DNA from 4 places in the Sporosarcina sp. P17b genome. Region 3 is predicted to be linked to each of the others. Evidence: riboswitches for the same ligand, from Rfam matches in the RefSeq annotation. Region 3 holds a riboswitch; each other region holds the start of a gene.

Region 1 (3,897 bases), on a different contig from region 3:
ATCCAAGACCCGCCTGTGCGCCAAGCCATTCTCCGATTGCAGCACCGATCACGCTGAGTGTGACCGCCACTTTAAGTCCAGAGAAAAAGGAAGGTAGTGCGGAAGGTAGATCCAGTTTAAAGAAAATATCTTTTGCAGACGCGCCCATCGTGAGCATTAATTCACGTAAGTTTTTATCCGATGAACGCAAGCCGTCGAACACACTGACAGTGATGGGGAAAAAGGTGATCAGTACAGTGACTGCAACTTTTCCCCAAATGCTGTAGCCGAACCACAGCACGAAAATCGGTGCAAGCGCAATGACGGGAATCGTCTGTGACGCAATCAAAAGTGGATAAAACGCTTGCTCGATAGGCTTCTTGCTATACATCGCGATCGCAAGTGCCGATCCGATAAGTATCGAAATAATTAGGCCGATTACTATTGTTGCAGCTGTCGGAGGTAAATGGTGGATAAACAGCTCCGATTTTAGTTCCCATAACTTGAGTAGAATCGCAGATGGAGACGGGAATAAGAAGCTTTTATCATAAAGACGCGCTCCGGTTTCCCATATGCCAAGTAAGATCGCGACGAAAAGTATGGAGCTACTATAAGAAGTAATCTTTTTCATAGTGGTGCCTCCGAACGTAGCTCCATGATGAGTTGTTGCTTTAATTCAACCAGTTCTGGGCGTGCCAAGTCTCTCATCGTACGTGGTCGATCAAGAGGAACGGCTACTTCGCGAATTGTCCGCACAGGTTTTTCAGCAAGTACAAAGATACGATCAGATAGAAATAATGCTTCGTCGATATCATGGGTGATGAAGACAATGGTTTTATCGAGCCTCTTCCACTGATCAATTAGCCACTCTTGCATCGTCAAGCGGGTAATGGCGTCGAGCGCACTAAAAGGCTCGTCCAGCAATAAAATATCAGAGCCGGTTAGAATCGTTCGTAAAAAAGAAACACGTTGACGCATACCACCTGATAAGTTGCCAGGGTAAGAGTTTTCTTCACCAGCTAGCCCAAAATCTGCAAGGAGCTGGATCATCTCATCGGAAGTCGTTTTGGCACTTTGGAGTTCCACTGGCAATCGAACATTTTCTAGAATGGTTCGCCAAGGCATGAGTAAATCTTGCTGCGGCATGTAACCGACTTTTCCTAAACGCCTCGTTGCGACTTCACCGTTCAATGAAATTTCTCCACTGTCAGGATTCTCAAGGCCAGTAACTAATCGGAACAACGTACTCTTCCCGTAACCGCTCGGTCCAATGATGCTGACGAATTCGCCTTCATTTACATGCCAATCAACTTGGTCAAAAATAGCCGTCGGTTTTGAAGCTTTGGTTGCTTGATAATGAAAGGATACATCGGTAAATTCTAAAATTTTATTAGGCATATTCTTTTCACATCTCTTTTCTTCAAAAATCCACACAAAAAAACCACTTCTTTTGTGCGAAGCGGTTGCATAGTTCGGCCAAGACCGGTCATATGTCCACTTCCCTCCGCTAGCATTATCTAGAGCAGGTTTAAGGGTTAAGGCAAATAGCCTCTCTCAGCAAAAGCACCCCTAGTGTTTATCCATGTCTTATCGTTTCATATTCTAGTAAAGTAGTCAACTTTAATTCAGTAAATATTTTGAATGTCGATCAAACTATTCTTTTCACCCATTAATAGCAAGCATCTTGCATTTCATTGAAAATCTATGTAGTATAATGACTATCAGACCGAAATGGTATTACGGTCAATTTCGAAGGATGTGTCAAAATGGATCGTAGGGAAGAAATCATGTTGGCGGCTGGAAAATCGTTTACGATGTTTGGTTATAAGGCGACGACAATGGACCAAGTGGCGAAAATAGCGAATGTGGGGAAAGGTACTATTTATACGTTTTTCTCGAATAAAGAAGAATTATTTCATTCGATTGTCTGGAATATGGTGAACGAAATGAAAGAGGCGTCGGAAAGAACGGCTATAGAAGGGGCATCGTTTCAAGAGAATGCCCATGCGCGTATTATGCAGTTATTGAAGTTTCGTGAGACGCATCAGTTATTCATTAAGCTGATTGAAGAGGAAAAAGAGTTACGCACACCAGCTGTCGGGGATGTGTTAACTTCTATAGAGAAGGAAATATTGCAGTTTATTGCTAGTAAGATTGAACGCGGTGTTGCCAAAGGTGAATTGAAGCCATGTAATAGTGAACTGATCGCGTATCTATTATTCAAATCTTATTTGGCGTTAGTAGTGGATTGGTCGAAAACGCATGATGACCAGCTGACTGAGGAGCAAATCACAGATGTGTTGAACTATACGATTTTCTCTAGTCTATTGGTGTGATATGCGAATGTCGGAATACAGAGCGAGGGTTTATACTAGATGAATAAAATATTGTTTATAGTCAAACGAGATCTCCGAAATATATTCAAGAATAAAGCAGCGCTCATCGTCATTGCGGCCATCGCATTTCTACCGTCGCTCTATGCATGGATGAACATCCTGGCTTCGTGGGATCCATATTCCAATACGAAAGGCGTATCAGTAGCGATTGTTAGTGAAGATCAAGGCGCAGAAATTGAGGGTAAGGAATTCAATGTCGGAGATGAAGTAATCGTTTCGCTGACCAAGAATGATGATCTCGGTTGGCAGTTCGTGACGAAAGACGAAGCCTTAAAAGGTGTTAAGCACGGCGATTACTACGCTGCGATTATCATCCCCAAGAATTTCTCGGAAAATTTAAGCAGTATCGTTACAGACGATATTAAACAACCGACATTGGATTATTATATCAATGAAAAGATTAATGCGATTTCTCCAAAAGTAGCAGGCAAGGGCGCATCTGCTATAGTAGAGAATATCGATAGCACGTTCGTTGAAGAAGCGAACAAAGCAGTGATCAAGGTATTCAATAATCTAGGAGTGGAACTGGAAAACAATCGTGTCAATATTGAAAAACTACGCGATTTAGTTTATCAACTAGAATATGATATTCCCGACATTTATTCGAAATTGCAGCTAGTGGATAAAGGGTTAAATTTCGCGGATTCTTCTATTGATCGTGTGGATCTGGTATTGGACGATGTCAATTCGGTGCATGCGAATGCGAAAAAACTGAATGCACGATTGATCAGCAAGTTGCAAGAGAATGAAAAGACCGTGGATAATACATTGCGGGTCATTACATCCAACTTGGAGAGTGCGCAAACCGCATTCCGTAAAGTGCCTGATCTGACAAGTGAATTGTCAGGTAAAGGGGAAGATGTGGATCGTATCGTCGATTCACTGCGTGATAAGCAAGGTAAATTGGAAGATACAAATGCTAGGTTAGATGATATTTATGATTATTTGAAGAAGCAGGATCAGAATTTAAAAGATTCATCCAATATTAAAGACTTGCAGAGTTCTTTGAGTGACAGCGTGGCGGATTTAAGTCGTCTGAAGAAGAACTTGGAAACTATCATTTCAGATTTACAAAGTGGTAAGAATCCAGCGACGGATCTGATCACACAAACACAGGCGCTGTCAGACAAGCTTGCTGAAGATATGGATAAAATCAAAGGTAATTATGAAAATATATTGTCTCCTCAAACGGAAAAGTTGATGAAGCAGTTGAAAGAGCTTTCTGTGAATATTACAAGCTTGCTGGACCGTGCAACGGAAGTGAATACGAATGCGCAGAAAGTTGTGCAAGGCTTGATCGATAAGCGGGAGTCAATTGATTTCAGTCAATTCCAAGAACAGCTCGACAGTATGTCCACTGCCATTGAAGATCAAATCGGTAAAACGGATACAGTGATTTCAGTTCTTGAAGCCGCTGGAAAAGTAACCGGTAGTGACAAAATTGCTAGTTTGGGACAGAGATTTGTTTCGTTAAGAGAACAGTTAGTATCGACTAAACAAGTCATTGACAAAGTGCAAGCCG
Region 2 (3,897 bases), on a different contig from region 3:
TTGGCGGCTTCCGATACGGCTGTGTTCAGCAATACACCGTCTGCGCCGAGTTCCATCGCGAAAGCGGCGTCTTTTGGAGAGCCGACCCCTGCGTCAATAATGACGGGTACATTGGACTGCTCAATGATGAATGACAAATTCAACGGATTCAGAATGCCTCTGCCTGAACCGATTGGCGCAGCGCCTGGCATGATAGCGTGAACGCCTAATTCGCATAGTTTTCTTGCAAGTACTACATCGTCTGACGTATAGGGTAGTACAATGAAACCTTCCTCTAACAGCATTTCAGACGCACGTAATGTTTCCACTGGATCAGGAAGTAATGAACGGCTACAGCCGATGATTTCCACCTTTACCATGTCGCAAAGTCCCGAAGCTTTGGCGAGACGTGCGATATGTACGGCTTCTTCCGCTGTGCTGGCGCCTGCGGTATTCGGAAGCAATGTATAGCGCGTTAAATCAAGTTGTTCGAGAAAATTGGGTTGCGATGCTTCAAAAATATCCATGCGTCGTACTGCGAACGTCAGGATCTCTGCTTCTGATACCGCCACTGCTTGCTTTTGAATATCAAATGAAGGATATTTCCCCGTGCCTAGTAATAAACGTGAAGAGAATTCTTTATCTGCAATTTTTAACATGTTCATCCGCCTCCTACAAAATGTATGATTTCAATTTGGTCTCGGTCCATGATCGGTGCGTCGTAGTGATCTTTCTGCAAAATTTCCTTGTTTTTCTCCACGATCAAAATACGATCGCCAAGTCCTAAGTGCTCAAGTAACTGCTGGATCGTCCCTACTTCAGGAATGACGGGATACGATTTGCCGTTTAGATCAATCATTTTCTCCATGAGATACCTCTCCTTTTCTATAACTCTGCAAAGTTTTCAGTGAACGCATAGGGGATAATACGGCGACGCCTGCCACGTGGTTTTGCTGTAAATTAGGTAAGTGATGCGGCTCAATTCCACCAATTGCATACACAGGAATCGAACTACACTGTGCAATAGAAAATAATTCTTCCGTTCCACGCGCTGGCAGCCCAGGTTTCGATGGCGTATCGAAGACATGCCCGTACAATAGCCAATCTGCACCCTTATTCATAGCTAGCTTTGCCTCTTCCAATGAATGAATCGAGCAACCGAAAGAGAGCTCGGGGAATTCTTGATGTGCATCCTGTAACGACATACCATAGCCAGTCAGTTGCACTTTTTTGAGCTTCAGTCTTCTAGCCAAGTGAGGTCTGGCATGAAGAGTAAGCTTGTCGAGTGGGAATTCAGTACTTGCCAGACGCGTAACTAGATCTACTAGCTGTTCATCTGACTTGGACTTTTCCCGCAAAATGATGGCATCAAGAAACGGTGCTGTGCGCAACAAATGTAGTGTCAGTTCATCCACCGAAAGACGGTCGTCAGTCACGCCCAATAATTTCATTCATTCCCCTCCAATAGAAAAAACCACTTCCCGAATCGGAAAGTGGTAGAAATGTCGACAGAAATACATACGGAACGACTCGCCACTTCCCTCCGCAGGTGCTAACCTGTTCAGGTAATAAGGGTTTCAGAGCCACACTCTTTTCTCAGTCCTTGTAAAGGATTCCCCTAATGGTCAAAATATTTGATTTTCAGAACTAGCCTATCACGTGTACGGTAGAATGAAAAGCGTTTCTTTTATAAAAGCAATAAAGCATCCAAATCTAGAATTTCTACTGCTTTCATACTGGGCTGGCGAATCCAGCCAGACTCTTCGAAAGCGCTTAATTTTCGACTGATTGTTTCAGGTGTCGTCCCTAGGTGAGAGGCTAGGTCTTTGCGACTCATTGGTAATTCGACTATCAATTGTCTTTGTTCTTCTGATAAGTCAACTAGGTAAAGGGCGATACGCGTTTCTGCTGATTCCATACCGATTCGTGCCGCCCGTTGTTCCGTTCGGGCGAGGCGGGAGGAGAATTCCTCCAACATCTTCAATGAAATTGCGGGGTGCTCTTGTAGAAGTTGCTGCATTTGGTCCCGTTGAATAACACATAGTTCTACGGGTTCAAGTGTTTCTGCATAGGCGTCATGAGGTTTAGCATCAAATAACGATAGCTCGCCTGTGAAATCTCCGGGTTGTAGTATTCGTACGATTTGCTCTTTGCCGTTTTCTGATAGGCGATATATTTTGATCCGTCCTTTGTGCAATATATACAAGCCTTCGGAGCGGTCGCCTTCATTGTAAATAATTTGTCCACGCGGGTAGGGGGTGCTTCGCGCAAGTTCTACAATGTGCTTCATCTGATCTTTTTCCAAGTGATTGAACAGTGGAACAAGTGATACACACATTCGATGATCGGTCGTGTCATTGTGGGGCTGCTGACTCATTCACTTTCACCTCGCTTACATTTCGTTTGGACGCTTTGTCACTAGTATAGCGTATTAATCGAATGGCGTTCAATATGACAAGAAGCACACTTGCTTCGTGGATAAGCATGCCGGATGCTAGGAAGACTTTGCCTAGCAGTACACCGATTAGCAATAAAACTACTGTGCCAACTGCGAAAAATGTGTTTTGCTTCATATTGTTCACAGTCGCTTTCGATAATGCATAGGCGTGGGCGAATTGATCTAGTCGATCCGCCATCAAGACGATATCCGCTGTTTCCATGGAGATGTCTGTTCCGCCTTTACCCATTGCCAGTCCGATATCTGCAGTGGCGATTGCCGGCGCATCATTGATTCCGTCACCTGCCATCGCTACTCGATGTCCTTGCGCTTTCAACTTTTGGACAGCGGCTACTTTGTCTTCAGGTAACAGCTCTGCATAGACGCTGTCGAGACCAAGTTGTTCGCCAACGAGTCGGGCAGTGTGTACATTGTCGCCCGTTAGCATAATCATTTGTTTAATACCATTTCTTCGTAGTTTAGCTAGGGCAGCCGCGGCTTCTGGACGGATTTGATCCGCTATGGAAATAATACCTGCGATTTCTCCACCAATACTGATGAACACGGCTGTGTTACCTGCCTTTTCTCGCTTGGATGCATACTCTTCTATAGTTGGAGAGATAGCTATACCTTGTGAGATCATCAGCTTCCGGTTACCCGCCGCCAGTTGCTGGCCATCTACTTCAGCAAGAAGTCCGTTACCTTTAATAACTTGTGCGTCTTGTGCTTGGTGTTTTAAATGAATCAAGCGTTTTTTTGCTTCACGAACGATCGTTTGACCGAGATGGTGTTCAGACATCAGTTCAGCTTCTGCAGTTAAACGGAGTAACTCTTCTTTGTTGATGCCAAAGCTATGGATGTCAGTAACTTCTGGACGTCCTTTAGTTAACGTACCTGTTTTATCAAAGACGACAGTGTCGATTTTCGCCAATTGCTCCATCACGTCGCCACCTTTAATGAGCACACCATGACGGGCTCCGTTACCAATTCCAGCTACGATCGAGACGGGAGCTGAAATGACGAGGGCACCAGGACAAGCGATGACAAGGAATGTTAATGTCATTTCGATATTGCGTGTGAATATATAGACGATAATCGATAGGATGACGATGGAAGGTGTATAAATATTGGCGAATCGCTCTAAGAATTTTTGAGTTTTCGACTTCGCTTCTTGTGCTTCTTCGACTAGCTCGATAATCCGAGCGAATGCTGTATCGTCACCTACACGTTCTGCAATTATTTCAATATAGCCATTGTCTACTAACGTACCGCTAAATACTTGATCATCTAGTGTTTTGGATGCGGGTACCGATTCTCCTGTGATGGCTGCTTCATTTATAGAAGCATTTCCTGAAACAATCGGACCGTCTACCGGAACTTGTTCACCTGAGCGAACGATTACCCGATCACCGATTTCTACGTCATCAACAGCAATCGTCAGTAGTTTTCCATCCCGAAGGACACTCGCTTCTAGCGGGGCC
Region 3 (3,897 bases):
TCCAGTCACCAGCCTGTACGGTCGCCTGTTTGACAGAAATCTTCTCCGCTTGACCGCGATAGCCGTGAAAGTCTTGAATCTGAATTTTTTCTTGAGATGCAACTGCTTGACGGTTTTTCATCATCGATTGAAATGCTTCGGACGTTTTATATTCTTCCCAAACCCCCGGATACCAAATGCCATAGCGCTTCAGTTCTTCTTGATTGTTTGTAAAGATCGTGTCTGGAGGTCCATCCGCTATAATGACTCCTTGATCATTAAATAGCACCACGCGATCGACCCAATCGGCAATCAAATCAATTTTATGCTCGACAATGAGTACGGTTTTATTTGTAGCTGCTGCTTTGATAGCAGACCAAATTTGCTGCGTGCCTTCTGGATCAAGTAAAGCAGAAGGTTCGTCCAGAAATAATACGTCGGGTTCAAGTAATAACACTGTAGCCAATGCTAGTCGTTGTTTCATGCCTTGAGACATTTCATTGATGGGTGTATGAACGTTTTCTAAATTCAAGTCCACGCGTTTCAACACTTCCTCTATAAGAGTGGCCATCTCTTCACGCGGTACTTGAAGGTTTTCCAAAACAAATGCAAGTTCTTCATCGACATAGGTCATGCAAAACTGCGTTTCAGGATCTTGAAAAACGAATCCCCATGAGTCAGGCAGTTGGATGTCTTTTGTTTTCATTGGTAATTCGATGGAATGCGGGATAATTCCGCTCAGTACTTGCAGTAAAGTAGATTTACCACAGCCGCTTGGTCCAAGCATGAGCACTTTTTCACCAGGCTGAACGGAAAAAGAAAGATCTTTAAAAACCAGTGAATTCTCTCCTGGAAACTTCAGTCGTAAATCGGTAACACTGATGTTAGGCATAGTTGAATCATTCCTCCGTGTTTACTGATCGAGCAAAGTATATTCTTTCTTATCAACAGGGCGGATTAAAGATGTCACGCCGGTTGCTTCAATCGCTTTAACAATTAATACAGCAAAAATACCTGTGAAGATGAATGCGCTAATTGCACGTAACCCGTATTTCACTATAAGTGCCCATGTTTCAAGTGCTGCATAGCCGTAAACCAAATCGAGTCCGAAACTCGCGAGGCAAGAAGCAATACCAGCCATTCCAGCGACTACTATCGTGTAGCGCTTGTATCGGAATGCGGCGAATAGTAATTCTGCAGCAAGACCTTGCATGAACCCGTACATCAATACTTCAATCCCATGTCCTGCGAATGCAGACAAGGAAGCGCCTGCAATGCTTGCGATCAATGCGGTACCGGGCTTACGTAATAGTAAAAAGGCGAACGGTCCCACCATGAACCACATGCCGTAAATCAATTGACGTGCAACGGGGAGAATCGGTTTGACGACGGTATATAAATCGTCCCAAAACTTCATCAATACACCAAATACTACCCCGATCATGATCGTGATCAAAATATCGGTAAACTTTAATTTCTTCAAACTCTTCCACTCCTTCTTATTTGTCTATACAAAAAAGCCGTCTGAAGAGCAGACGGCCGAGGAAGGAAAGAGATTCCTGTATAATTCCATCGATTACGCTCTCTACGCTGGCATTACCCAGATCAGATTAACGGTCAGCAGTGGATTCCTCTGCTATCTCAGCCTGATTCACTCAAGCACCCGTACGGACATTTATGTAAGCAATCCTAGTATACAGCACATCAATTTGTCTGGCAACCACTTCAAAAGTTGGATGAAGTGCGAATCCCGAAGTAGGTTAATTTCGTTACAGTGTGTTGAAATCCTGTTATACTAATAGGATACAAATTAATCCTAATTGCATGCCATATACGAATTTAAATAGATTTAAAGGAGTTTTTACATGACGAAACATATAGCGTTCATTGACGTAGAAACTACAGGTATGAGAGCAGAGGCAAGCGATGTAATTGAACTCGGTGTTATGCTTGGCGAATACGATAATAACCGGATTGTTCGGGTAGCAGATGAATATTGTGAGTTTCAAGAGCCGTTCTACTCTATAACGCCAATGATTACAAACCTAACGGGCATCACTGATCAGATGGTAAGAGGGAAGTCGCTCGACATGGACAGAATTCTATCGATACTCGATCGGGCAGATGGCATTGTGGCGCATAATGCTTCATTTGACAGGGGCTTTGTCAGTAGACTATTACCGGAAACTCTTGACATGGACTGGTATTGTTCTGTTAGACAAATTAAATGGAAAAACTATGGCTTTGAGAATGGTAAGCTTCAACAATTACTGAGAGCGCATCGGATTCAAGTACAGAACGCACACAGGGCACTTGATGATGCGAAAAACTTAGCATTGCTACTGAACTCGTCGAATCCGAACCTTGAGGATGATACCTTTATATCCTACCTAATGAATAAAGCACCGATGAAAAAACCATCTAGATCTAGATTTTAATTACAAAGTGAGGGATACCAGGATAGTAATATACCCGGGTATCCTTTTTGTATTGAGAAAGTTTCATTTTCACGACCATATGTATGAAATGTGCATAGTTTTTCCACATGTATCAGCTATACTACCCTTGATGACAATAGATAAAGGGGATATTTAAATGAGTAGAAAAACGCAAGTTGTTATATTCTCATTGTGTGCATTATTGATCAGTGGATGCAGTAGTGATGCGCAATCGAATGAACAGAGTAATGAACATATGATGAACCAGACGAGCAATGAACAGCATTCTATGATGGATGGTTCGACAATGGGTAACGGACATATGAGCCATAATAATGTAGTGAGATTAAAAGATTCGACTGGTGAGAATGAAATAAACATCCCACCCTTATTAACTAGTGAAACGACAGTAGGCACCGAATATACTGTTAAGGCGCAAAAGGGAAGCGTGAACATATTTGATAATGTGACTACAGAAACTTTTGGATATAACGGAGATTTATTAGGGCCCGTTCTACAATTTAGAAAGGGTGAAACTGTAAAAATAAATACGATAAATGAATTAGATGAAGAAACAACATTTCATTGGCATGGTTTAGAAGTGTCTGGCGAAGCAGATGGCGGACCACATAAAACACTCAGTCCAGGTGAAGAAGAGACAATAGAATTTGAAGTCACACAAGAGGCGGCTACTTTATGGTTTCATCCCCACCCAGAGGGCAAGACATCTGAACAAGTATATAAAGGCTTAGCAGGACTGATTTATATTGAAGATCCTAATTCGGCCAAATTAGAAATTCCTAAACAATATGGAGAGAATGACATACCTTTAGTTTTCCAAGACCGGATTTTCGATGATCACCATCAATTAAATTATAAAGCAGTGATGAATGAAGATGGGATGATAGGTGATACATTATTAGTTAACGGCACAGTAAATCCCGTATTAAAAGTAGGGAAAGAACAAGTGCGTCTTCGCTTGCTGAACGGATCGAATGCGAGGAACTTCACATTCAAGCTAAATACGGGTGAATCGTTTGTTCAAATCGCGACAGATGGCGGCTTTTTGAATGAACCCGTCACATTGAACGAAGTTACCTTGACACCATCAGAACGGGCAGAAATTATTATTGACTTTTCACAGCTGAATTCGCTAAAGGATTTATCATTAATGAATGAAGATGGATCTATCCTTCTACCGTTTGAAGTATCAGATCAAGAAGTAGCAAGTACACAAGCAGTGAAACAGTTGAATGAGTTTTCTGTGACAGATGAAGAAAAAGCTATGCCGGTCACAAAAAATATTGAACTGTTTGGCATGATGGATCATGTAACAATCAACGGAAAGAAGTTCGATCCCCAAAGAATTGATTTCACACAAGAGCAAGGTGTCACTGAGGTGTGGGAAATCTACAATAAGAAAGATATGATGGGTGGAATGATTCATCCATTCCATATTCACGGTACACAATTTAAAATA
Region 4 (3,897 bases), on a different contig from region 3:
CTAATGCCAAATCTACATCGTCATTAACTATAAACGGTACACGATATAATCTGCATAATGCCTGACACTTTCTTGCGAATCCAAGTAAAGCATCGCCCGTTAATGCACCGTTACCTTTTTCGCGCAACTGGAAACACGTAACGCCGCCACGAAGTGCTGCTTCCAATACAGCTAAGGGTTCATGGTTTTTTACGTTTGGCGTACCCATGACAAAGTATAAGCCCAATGCTTTCCTCACTTCTACTTGTCGCATCAGAGCATCTCCCTTTTTAACTGTCCATAAGCCCAATGATTTGTAGGACCATGACCTGAGCCAAGTTGTAAGCCATTTTCAATTGCTGCTTGAATGAATTGCTTTGCCTCGGCTACTGAATCGGGTAGAGAATAACCTCTTGCAAGAAACGCCGTCAAAGCAGCTGCAAACGTGCAACCCGTTCCATGTGTGTCTTTCGTTTGGATCCATGGGGTAGTGACTGTGAATGATTGTCCGTCCGCATCAGCATAATAGTCTTTCGCATCGAGCACGTCACTGCGATGTCCACCTTTTATGACCACAGCATTTGCACCGAGCTGGATAAGTTTTTCTGCTGCTAGTTGAATCTCTTCATCAGTACAGATCTTCATGTCTGTCAGTACTTCTGCTTCCGGAATGTTTGGCGTTATCACAGTTGCAAGTGGTATTAACTGTTCCTTCAGCGCCTCAATTGCTTGTTGTTGTAATAAAGAATGTCCACCTTTAGCAATCATCACAGGATCGATCACTAATGGAATAGGTGGATATTCTTTTAATAAAGAGGCGACTGCTGTAATGATTTCGGCTGAAAATAGCATACCAGTCTTACAGGCTTTCACGTCAAAGTCGTCGAGTACGGCTTTCATTTGTGCGATTACACCGTCAGCTTGTACCGGATACACATCTTGTACACCTAATGTATTTTGTGCGGTTACTGCCGTAATAGCGGAAGTGCCAAATACACCGAGCTCTTGAAAAGTCTTCAAATCAGCCTGGATTCCCGCACCACCACCACTGTCTGATCCTGCAATAGTCATAGCTACTTGAATTGTCATTAAAAAACCTCCTATCTTTTACACAAAGTATGTTTTTGTTTCGCGATCTAAAGAATGTAAGATATTTAAGAAGTTCATCGCAAAGTCACCAGGACCTTTGGAAATCTGCGCCGTTTGTTCTCCAGCACGCTTATAAAATGAAAGTGCATCTGCTGCTGCTTCCATAGGGCTCTCTATTCCAACCGCTAGAAAAGCACCGACGACTGAACTAAGTAAACAACCAGTTCCAGTAATCGTCGTCATCATTGGATGTCCACCTGTAATAGATACTGTCGTGTATCCATCAGTAACGATATCCACTTCGCCTGAAACTGCTACTAGACAGTTATGCTTGCGTGCTGTCTGTTTTGCAACGTCTTCAATGTCTGCTTGTCCTTCTCCAGCATCTACTCCTTTGGCGTTCCATGGAATATCTGCAATTGCCGCCAACTCCCCAGCATTACAACGAACTAATGTGACGTCTACTTCGTCTAAAACTTTGAGAACACTTGCTTTACGAAAAGGCGTTGCACCTGCCCCAACTGGATCCAATACAACAGGTTTTCCGGCTGCACGTGCACTTTTCCCTGATAGAATCATTGCGTCGACCGTTTGTTGTTTTAACGTTCCAATATTTAGAATGCTACAAGCGGCGATTCTCGCGATATCTTCCGCCTCTTCCACCGCATCGGCCATTACAGGAGATGCGCCTATTGCGAGTAACCCGTTAGCTTGGAAGTTGGCTACCACAAAATTCGTGATGCAGTGGACAAGTGGTTGCTCTTGTCGCAGTTGTTGAATAAGCTGCATGTTTCTTTTCCCCCTTATAAAGGTATATATACAAAAAGCCCATACTAGGATGGGCGGTTGGGTATAAAAACTACCCACTTCCCTCCGCTAGGTTGTCCTAGATCAGGTTCAAAGGGTTTGCATAATTGCATCTCAGCCAAATGTTGGCACCCCTAGTGGTGACTATGTATCAGACAAGCTAATTATATCATATAGATGGGTTAGGATAAAATGATCCTGCAATAAACAGATTGACAAGTATGAAAATGAGTGTTTGCGCTTAGGTGGTCAAGTATAACCGTATGCTAAACGTTACATAATTATCTGAAGAAGTCTTATCTTTTTCAGATGAAATGGATATAAAGGAGTAGATCGCAAATGGAGAAATTATTCGAAATTCAACAAATGGACCATTCATTGGATAATATATCGTTTACGTGGAGTGACATAGGTGGTTATTACCGTGTCTATAAAAATGACCGACAAGTATATGAAGGAACAGCTCCGAAGTTTTCGGATGGGGAGTTGGATCCGTCACATCCTTTCCAATACACGGTGGAACGAGTAGCGGAAGGACGGGTTCAAGATGTAATTGTTATCCAGACATCTGCCCTGACTGAAGTACAGGAAGATGAACATCCTTTGCAACGATTAGTCATCACAACGATTGCCGCTTCATCACAAATTGCTCTGTCATGGGAGTGGATCAAAGATGTGGAGAAGTTCGATATTTACCGCAACGGTCAATATCTCGAAACAATTACGGATAATCGTTTTATTGATCGTGAGATAAGTCCTTCGGAAGCAGTAGTATATAGCGTCTCGGCAACGTGTCCGTTGATTGACAGCAATCAGAAAATGAATGTCAGTAAATCGATCGCATCCAAAGTGTATGAAGTGATTATGCCTCCGAATCCGAATAATAAACCAACAGAAGAAGTCTATACTTTTTCTGTACGTGTAAAGCAACGGGATCAATTGCTTACACCGATTGCTGACAGAAAAAAAGTAAATGAAGTGAAGCAATGGAAGTTCCGCTATGCAACGTTTTTAAAAGAAGATATCATAAAAAACCCGAATCTCTTTTCACCAATTCCATATTTCACAGGTGATGATCGAGATTTCAACCCAGAAGGAAAAAGCTTCCGTACCCGTGTGGACATAGAAGGAGAGTTTATCGGAGGCGATAGCACACTGCAATTTACGAAAGCCACTGGACCTTCAATTGGCATGAATTATATGAAACGATATAAGCGCCATGACCATGCGTCTGTAGACGGTATAGAAATTGAGCGATTAGAAGGGAAATCGACTGAAGTTCTTTTTGCAATCAACCATGACGTAGGTAATCCACTAACCGCTTCACCGCCTATTCATTATGAAGTGAAAGCGCATTTAGACCAGCAAGGAAACCTAGACCTAGTTGGCTATCATAACGATGCGCCACATCATGAAGTATATTTAGCGCTTGATGACGAGGACTGGCGCTCGTTGCACCGTACTGAAAGTGAAGGCTTAGCGTATTTGACAGGTGTGCTGGGAGATAATTATTGGCGTTACATGACATGTAATTAACAATAAACCGCCGCAGTCCATAGTGGATTGTGGCGGTTTAATTGATTAGTTCTATTTGATCGTTTCTTGAAAACTCTTTCGGTCTGAATTAAGCTTGGTGACCCGTACGTTCAACTTACTGATCGATTCCTCTGTTAGTTCAATTCCTCCGTCTTGCTCATATTTCTTCCACGTCTTCAAGTCTTTTCTGTATAAATGTTCGGAAAATCGATAGATATCAATGTTTTTTTCCATAGCCTCTTTGTATGTCTCTAAAATTTGTTTAGATATCTCTTCCTCCAATCTTTTTTTGATTTCTTTTATCGAAATAGAACCTTCCTTTGTACTTAATGATGCTTCGATATCTACTTCCACATTAAATTTCACGCCGTTTTTATTGATAGGTGTAATGGTCGGTTTTACTTTATCGACTATTATGGATACATGATCATCGCTCTCTGTCTTGAAAGAAATTCGACCACGTTTAGTTTTCTTCGTCATCCACTG

Evidence for each region. A riboswitch is a leader RNA that binds a small molecule or an ion and turns the genes downstream of it on or off. The one in region 3 is predicted to bind thiamine pyrophosphate.
Region 1: it holds a riboswitch for thiamine pyrophosphate, as region 3 does, so the genes downstream of both, CSV76_RS07065 (ABC transporter ATP-binding protein) here and CSV76_RS10070 (ECF transporter S component) in region 3, are expected to answer to the same signal.
Region 2: it holds a riboswitch for thiamine pyrophosphate, as region 3 does, so the genes downstream of both, CSV76_RS09250 (thiamine phosphate synthase) here and CSV76_RS10070 (ECF transporter S component) in region 3, are expected to answer to the same signal.
Region 4: it holds a riboswitch for thiamine pyrophosphate, as region 3 does, so the genes downstream of both, thiM (hydroxyethylthiazole kinase) here and CSV76_RS10070 (ECF transporter S component) in region 3, are expected to answer to the same signal.

The regions. Positions count from the first base shown of each region.
Region 1 is NZ_PDYP01000004.1:273,579-277,475, forward strand. Features, by position in the region: gene CSV76_RS07060 (ABC transporter permease) at 1-610, opposite strand, end outside; gene CSV76_RS07065 (ABC transporter ATP-binding protein) at 607-1,377, opposite strand; TPP riboswitch at 1,462-1,560, opposite strand; gene CSV76_RS07070 (TetR/AcrR family transcriptional regulator) at 1,746-2,315, shown strand; gene CSV76_RS07075 (YhgE/Pip family protein) at 2,355-3,897, shown strand, end outside.
Region 2 is NZ_PDYP01000006.1:98,940-102,836, forward strand. Features, by position in the region: gene CSV76_RS09240 (thiazole synthase) at 1-644, opposite strand, end outside; gene thiS (sulfur carrier protein ThiS) at 641-847, opposite strand; gene CSV76_RS09250 (thiamine phosphate synthase) at 831-1,430, opposite strand; TPP riboswitch at 1,501-1,609, opposite strand; gene CSV76_RS09255 (Crp/Fnr family transcriptional regulator) at 1,667-2,356, opposite strand; gene CSV76_RS09260 (heavy metal translocating P-type ATPase) at 2,334-3,897, opposite strand, start outside.
Region 3 is NZ_PDYP01000007.1:63,054-66,950, forward strand. Features, by position in the region: gene CSV76_RS10065 (ABC transporter ATP-binding protein) at 1-871, opposite strand, end outside; gene CSV76_RS10070 (ECF transporter S component) at 893-1,462, opposite strand; TPP riboswitch at 1,545-1,656, opposite strand; gene CSV76_RS10075 (exonuclease domain-containing protein) at 1,845-2,417, shown strand; gene CSV76_RS10080 (multicopper oxidase family protein) at 2,575-3,897, shown strand, end outside.
Region 4 is NZ_PDYP01000003.1:118,848-122,744, reverse strand. Features, by position in the region: gene thiE (thiamine phosphate synthase) at 1-253, opposite strand, end outside; gene thiD (bifunctional hydroxymethylpyrimidine kinase/phosphomethylpyrimidine kinase) at 253-1,068, opposite strand; gene thiM (hydroxyethylthiazole kinase) at 1,087-1,857, opposite strand; TPP riboswitch at 1,920-2,021, opposite strand; gene CSV76_RS04615 (DUF3238 domain-containing protein) at 2,215-3,411, shown strand; gene CSV76_RS04610 (Ger(x)C family spore germination protein) at 3,463-3,897, opposite strand, start outside.